DNA from 3 places in the Candidatus Caldatribacterium saccharofermentans genome. Region 1 is predicted to be linked to each of the others. Evidence: riboswitches for the same ligand, from Rfam matches in the RefSeq annotation. Region 1 holds a riboswitch; each other region holds the start of a gene.
What was found. A riboswitch is a leader RNA that binds a small molecule or an ion and turns the genes downstream of it on or off. The one in region 1 is predicted to bind cobalamin.
Positions count from the first base shown of each region.

Region 1 (2,187 bases):
AAGGACAAAACTGGAACTACCGACAAAGCCCAGGAGGGTGAGTGTGGAGCGCAGGACCCACCGCCAGGGTGTTCGGAAGAAGAGGTGGAGGGAAAGGAAAAGCCCAATGTTTGCGGCAAGGAGCGCACCACTTCTTGAGAATCCCAAAAGGACGATGGGGAAAAACACGACGAGCATTTTCTCCCCCGGGTGCATGGTGCGCCCCCGACTTTCACAGGCGAACATCACAACGTGCCGGAACATCAGTGCGTGCTTCGCTTCCCGAGGATGTACCCGATGATGAGCCCTCCTGTAGCTGCCTGCAGGGCAAAAATCAGGGTTTCGATTTCCCCTGAGGGTGGTTCCCAGAGGGGGGAGAACCAGGGGCTGAAATCCGGGGCGATTTCCTGAATGAGTGCCTGGGCTTCTTCATCGGCTCCTGCAAGATCTCCCTGGTGCTGTCCAAGGCGGAGAGAAACGAAAAAGAGCACCACGCAGCAGAGGAAAAGCAGGAGAATCTTCCCCTTCATGCTATCCTCACCCCCAGACGGGTAAGTTCAGCGCCCATTCGGGCCCGGAGGTATTCAAAAAGCGCCACGGTCAAAAGCCCCTCCATGACGGCCAGGGGGACCTGGGTGACGGCAAAAAGGGCCATGAACCTGGCGAAGGAGAGGAGGAAAGACCGTCCCGGAAAAGCCAGGGCAAGCTGAAAAGAGGTAACCACGTAGGTGGCAAGGTCAGCTGTGAAGGCGGCAAAGAAGACGGCCACAGTCAAACGGTATCTTCGCAGGAGCTGGAACACCAGGAATCCTGTGAGGGGTCCCGCAATGCCCATGGAGAGGATGTTGGCTCCCAGGGTGGTGATGCCCCCATGGGCTAAAAGGAGCGCCTGGAAGAGGAGGACAAGAGACGAGAGAAAAGCGGTGACCACAGGACCGAAGAGAATGCTTGAGAGTCCTGTCCCTGTGGGGTGGGAACAGGAACCGGTGACCGAGGGCAGTTTCAGGGCAGAGAGGAGGAAAATGTACGCTCCGGCCAGGGCAAGGAACATTCTGGTGTGGGGATCCTGCATCCTTCGCACCTGCAGAAACCCCAGAAAGACCAGGGGAGCACTCAGGGCGAAGTACACCCCGCACCACAGGGGTGGCAGGAATCCCTCTGAGATGTGCATGGCGTACACGGGGGAAGTGCAAAAGAGAAAACCTGCTGCACTAAAGAGAGCCACGAGAAGAACACGCACAGGGTCCACCTCCTTTGAGGAACAAAAATGCCCCTCCAGAAAGAGGGGCAGTATCTTTGCCATTGCCCTTCCCTCCGAAGGGTTAGCATCGTTGAGGGCAGGTCTCCTGGCTCACGGGTCATCCTCCTCCCACCTTCCCAGGTGTTCCCCAGTGGTTGGGATTCGTCGCCGTATACAGTAGCGGGGGCTGCAGCGGATTTTCACCGCTTTCCCTTTTAAGCCTTAAGGCACCCTCAACGGACGGTATTCACTTTTTGCAACATTATAGATTCTGAAGGGGAATCTTTCAAGGGTTACTACTGGCTCTGTGGCGATACCCTGCAAGCTTTCTCAAGGATTTTTGCGATTTCTCCGTGACAGCACCGTCCTGAAGGATTCTCAGTAAGACAAAACCCCTTACTTCCGGCGCCGGTCATCCTCTGGATGTCTTCTAGGGTTCTTGCTCCCTGGCGGATGGCAGAGCGTATCTCCTCTTCCGTGACCCGACTGCAGTAACAGATGTACTTCGGAAAAGCTCCGTCCTTGTACCATACGGGAATCTTGAGGTCTTCTTTCTTCAGGGTCTTCCCAGAGGCATCAAAGTAGACCACCGGGCAATGTGGATTGAGGCAAAGGTGGTAAGTCGTCGTTTCGTGTACGGTGTCCCTCAGGGCCTCCCTCACCAGGTGCTTCACAGTGAGGGCCAGAACGTTCTGACCCTCACTGTGGCATACAGGGCATGACGCTTTCTTCATGGTCTCACGAACGGAGTTTTTGAAGGGCTTCTTTGAGCTCCTCAACGGTTGGGACTTTCCCGGAAAAGAGCACCGTTCCGTCAACGACCACGGCAGGGGTCATGCGGACTCCCATTTTAGCGAACTCTCTGGGGTCGGCAACGTGAGTCACCTCTGCATCAATCCCCAGGGCCCTGCACGCTTCTCGGACGTTGTGTTCAGTTGCCTTGCACTTCGGGCATCCCATGCCGAAAA
Region 1 covers NZ_CP187957.1:1,608,380-1,610,566, forward strand. Annotated here, with positions in the region: gene ACPT9Q_RS08140 (energy-coupling factor transporter transmembrane component T family protein) at 1-243, opposite strand, end outside; gene ACPT9Q_RS08145 (energy-coupling factor ABC transporter substrate-binding protein) at 243-509, opposite strand; gene ACPT9Q_RS08150 (energy-coupling factor ABC transporter permease) at 506-1,150, opposite strand; cobalamin riboswitch at 1,299-1,469, opposite strand; gene ACPT9Q_RS08155 ((2Fe-2S)-binding protein) at 1,516-1,953, opposite strand; gene ACPT9Q_RS08160 (MTH895/ArsE family thioredoxin-like protein) at 1,958-2,187, opposite strand, start outside.

Region 2 (2,187 bases), 450 kb from region 1:
CCCCACAAGAAGGGCAAGGACCACCCGGGGGAGGCGGATGGCAAAGAGGATGGTCCGCTCACTCGGGGAAAGTCCCTCAGGATAGAAGAGGGCCAGAGAATCGGAGAGCGCATACCGTCCCTGACCCACCCCCTGGGCGACAAACAAACTCACCCCGCAAAGGGCAATAAAGCCAAAAAGAAGAAAAGGTTTTCGGAACCTCTTCCGCCGCTTCATGGCTCATGATTATACTCCCAAAAGAGAAGGGAGGAGAAGAGTATGCCCAGCGGGCAATCCCTGGTTTTCCGGAACGAGGACATTCAAGCCATTGTCCTGGAGATTCCTGAAGGCCACAAACACCTCCGCACCACCATCGTCCTCCAGGATGGCACTACCCTGACCTTTCAAGAAGCCACCATCGCGAATCTCGTCCGGGCCTACATAACCGTCACAACGCATCCGACAAAACAGCGGGTGGTCCTCACCGGAGCGCGGCTTCCCTTGCGCAAGGAAGGATACGCCGAATGGCAGCTTCTTGAGGAAGACGAGATCACTCCTTCGAAGACTGGTACGGTCCAAAAATCTCCGGATGGATAATGGAGGCAAAGATGCGCAGAGCCTGGGTTATCCGGGGACCAGGACGGGAGACGATGTCGCTGTCGACCACGAATACCCGGCCTTGCTGTACCGCCTGGAGGACTTTGAGCCGTGTATCGGAGACGATGAAGTTGTAGGGGAGGTTTTCCCCGTGGGCGCTCACCACGGTGATGATATCGGGATTCCGGCGGAGGAGCTCTTCAAGGTCGAGGGTCACGTACCCCGAGAGGTCCTCTACTACGTTTTTCCCTCCAGCGAGGGTGATGAACTCATGGATGAAGGTGTCCTTCCCCGCCGTCCAGAGAGGGTTGTGCCAGATGACGTGGAACACCCGGGGTTTTTCCTCCTCAGAAAGACCGGAAACCCTGGCCTGAACTTCCTGGACGTTCCTCTCCATGGCTTGAGCCAGGGCCTCTCCTTCCTTTTCCTTCCCAAGGAGGAGAGCAACCTTCCGGATGCTTTCGATGACCTGGGGAATAGACTTTGGGTCAAGGACGAACACCGGGTACCCGAGTTTGGTCAGCCGCTCAATGACCTCAGGAGGCGTCAGGGACCCGGCAAGCACAAGGTCCGGGTCAAGGCGAACGATTGCCTCAAGGTCAACTTCGGTGATGCTCCCGATTTTCTCCTTTTTCTTCGCCTCCTCAGGGTAATCGCAGTACGTCGTGACCCCCACAAGGCTTCCCTCCGCCCCCAGGGCAAAGACGATCTCGGTGTTCGCCGGGGTGAGGGAAATGACCCGCGCTGCAGGGGAAGACAAAGTGATCGTTCGCCCAGTATCGTCGGTGACCTCAAGCCCAAAAGCCGAAGAGAGCAGGAAGAGAGAGCAAAAAACAGCAAGAAGGAGAACTCTTCGCCTCATCGCCCATACCCCCTTGAGAATTCGCGAAGGAGGAGGGGGAGAGGGAGGGCTATGCTCCATGCCTGGGGCGGAGTCCAGGACACTTTCCCACCTCCTCTTTCCGCGAAGAGTGGTTGGGATGCGCTTCAGGCAGGTCTCCTGGCTTCCGGATCATCGCTTAAGGCGCGCCTTCCCGGGTTTCCCCAGTGGCACATGCACCCTGCTCCCCGGTCACAGTGGCGGGACCGCGCCGGATTCCCACCGGCTTCCCTATTAAGGACCACGTCCACCTGAAACGAACCACTGTAAGTATACCACACTCTGTGGTACAATGAACACTACACCCAGAAAGAAGGCAATGCGATGCTTTGCGAGGACATCGAAAAACTTGCTCAGGACCTCTCGGGGAAACTCGAGGAAAAGCGAGGTGTTTTCACCCTCACCGTGACTCTTGCCGAACGAAGGGGGTTTTTGCGGAAAGACCGCCTTGAGTACGTTGCCCGCTTCCGCATCGATGACAGTGCCAAAGTGCTCCACTTCTCCGAAATGCTGCAAGAACGGGGTTCGGGAATTGCCTCCGGTGAGGACATCCAGGGCTTTGGCGTTACAAAGGAGGTCACGCGGGTCACTCCCGGCCCAAGAAGCGGCACCATTGAGGAGCAATCGAACCTCTTCGGGGCAAAGTATGAGTACCGATTTGACTATGGGGCAATTCGAAAGGCTTTCGCAGAGGCTGCAGAAAGGCACGGCTTTCGGTTTGAGTACCACGC
Region 2 covers NZ_CP187957.1:1,154,742-1,156,928, reverse strand. Annotated here, with positions in the region: gene ACPT9Q_RS05880 (iron chelate uptake ABC transporter family permease subunit) at 1-216, opposite strand, end outside; gene ACPT9Q_RS05875 (hypothetical protein) at 259-576, shown strand; gene ACPT9Q_RS05870 (helical backbone metal receptor) at 530-1,438, opposite strand; cobalamin riboswitch at 1,550-1,726, opposite strand; gene ACPT9Q_RS05865 (hypothetical protein) at 1,781-2,187, shown strand, end outside.
Region 2: another riboswitch for cobalamin. It lies ahead of ACPT9Q_RS05870 (helical backbone metal receptor); the one in region 1 lies ahead of ACPT9Q_RS08150 (energy-coupling factor ABC transporter permease).

Region 3 (2,187 bases), 160 kb from region 1:
AGCATGGAGGTTTTCCAGGACTTCCCGGCCACAGGAAGGGACGCCCAGAGCATACAGGGTTCCCTCGAGGAGCGGTTCCTCCCTTTTTGGGGTTCTTCGGCCAAGAACGGTTATCCCAAGGCCGGTGGCTGAGGTAGGGACGTTCTTCTCTGTAGAGAAGACGCAGGGGAGATCCTCTTTGCCGATGGTGCGGAGTTCCCGGGAGATTCCCCTTTGCACTTCTTCAATCCAGGGATAGGGTTCCATACTCAGGGTTACAGAAAGCGCCAGAGGCTCTCCTCCCGCCGCAAGGATTTCTGCCAGGGCAACCCGGGCGGTGAACTGAGCGGATACTTCGAGGGGGACAGAGAGACTGTCCCCCGGTTTTGGTCCTATCCCACCAAGGGCGTCACAGGCCACGAGGAGTTCCTCTTTGCCAGTGTTCACCACAAGGCAATCCCGGTTCATCGCCGTGCCAACGCCCGGTGAAGAAGGGCGGCAAGGAAGACGTTGACAAAGGATCCTACAAGGAGGGAGAGCAGGATACCGAAGAAGAACCCCCACCCGAAAAGGGGGACGACGCTCAGCGGGGCAAAGACGCCGTTGAGAACGGTGCCCACAAGGACGGCCCCAGGGTACTTCCACCGCAGGAAGGCAAAACGAAAGGCCAGGGCAATGCCTGCCATCTCCAGGGCAATCACAAGATGCACAAAAGCCCCCAGGGGGAACCCGACGTTCAGGGAAGTCAGAATGTGCCCCAGAAAGGCGATGAGCGCTCCCTCAGGGTATCCCAAAAACAGGGCACCGAAAAATCCTGGAAGGGAGTCTAAAGCCACGGTTCCGGTGGGGCTGGGGATTTTCACGAACGACCCCACAACGCTCAAGGCCACGAGGGTAGCCACAAGGCTCAGGCGAAGGGGGAAAGAAGTGCTCAGAGCTTTCCGTTCCATCGGCATCCTCCTTTCCTGAAATGAAAAAAGCCCTCAGGCAATGCCTGAGGGCTTTGCCATCACCCTCTTTGGCGCTTCCGTGGCAGGTCTTCTGGCTCAGGTTCCTCGGAAGGAGACCCTTCCCAGCTTTCGCCAGTGGCTATGCTCTCCTTCCTCCCCATCACAGCGGCGGGTCCGCGCCGGACTTTCACCGGACTTCCCTATTCTCCCCAAAAAGGGGCACCACGGAAGGGAACCAGTTTTTCTACTTTTTCCTGTATTATAGCGCTTTTTGTGGTTCTTACAAGGAGGACGGGAGAGAAAAACCCCGTTAGCGGAAATTTATCGGGGGTTCCAACTTGGTATATGGGAAGCACTCTGGAGGTAGGGTCCCATGGTATCAGAGTTCCAGAGAGTTCTGGAATTTTCTCTCCATTTCCTGAAGGAATGGATTTCCAGGAATTTGAGGAAAGGCTCTGGGAGACCATGAATACCATCCTCACCCTGTTTGGGGATGTCACCCCAAGGAAGAACCTCCTTTGGACACGAAGACATCAGAGAATACCTGTACCTCCTCGACGACCAGGTTGGTTTTGGGAAGAAAAGGATTGATTCTCTCCTGGAAGCCCTGGTCCTTTCCCCCAAAGAGAAGGGAAGAAAGAGGAGGAAGAAGTCCAGAATCCTTGGGAAACTCTCTACGTCCATGAGGGGAAGGAAGTCTCAAGCTCAGGGAGAGCCAAGCTCAAGAATCCCCACTACTTTGCCGGTTGCTATGAGGACACCGAAGAGCTCTTCCTCGAGGTCCTCGAGTACCTGGAGGAACACTATGACCTCGACACGGTACAGGAGATCTTCCTCTGTGGTGATGGGGCCTCCTCCCCAAGAAAGGACTGGAGATCATCCCCAAGGCCACCTTCATCCTGGACCGCTTCCACCTTGGGAAACGCATCCGAGAAGCCCTGCCCCGGGATGGCTCAGAAGAGGAACTCTGGAAGGCAGTTGAAGAGAGTTCCTGGGAGGAAGTGGAAGCCTTGCTCCTCAAGGCCCTCTCCCGGGGTAAGAATTCCAGAGACCAAAGAGGCCTTGAAAACCTCTACATCTACCTCTCCGGAAACTCGCGGGGGAATCCAGAATGCCAGGCACCATAGAGAGCTGGAATTGCGAATCAGTGCCGAAGCCCACAAAAGCCTATCCTCTCAGCTCGACTCTCCCATCGTCCCATGGGCTGGGGGAGGAAAGGGGTGGACCGCAGATATCTCCGAGTTTTGAAGTTCAACAG
Region 3 covers NZ_CP187957.1:1,450,884-1,453,070, forward strand. Annotated here, with positions in the region: gene ACPT9Q_RS07350 (AIR synthase related protein) at 1-447, opposite strand, end outside; gene ACPT9Q_RS07355 (ECF transporter S component) at 444-935, opposite strand; cobalamin riboswitch at 994-1,171, opposite strand; gene ACPT9Q_RS07360 (hypothetical protein) at 1,130-1,429, opposite strand; partial or broken gene ACPT9Q_RS07365 (hypothetical protein) at 1,605-1,724, shown strand; gene ACPT9Q_RS07370 (hypothetical protein) at 1,829-2,056, shown strand; gene ACPT9Q_RS07375 (hypothetical protein) at 2,150-2,187, shown strand, end outside.
Region 3: another riboswitch for cobalamin. It lies ahead of ACPT9Q_RS07355 (ECF transporter S component); the one in region 1 lies ahead of ACPT9Q_RS08150 (energy-coupling factor ABC transporter permease).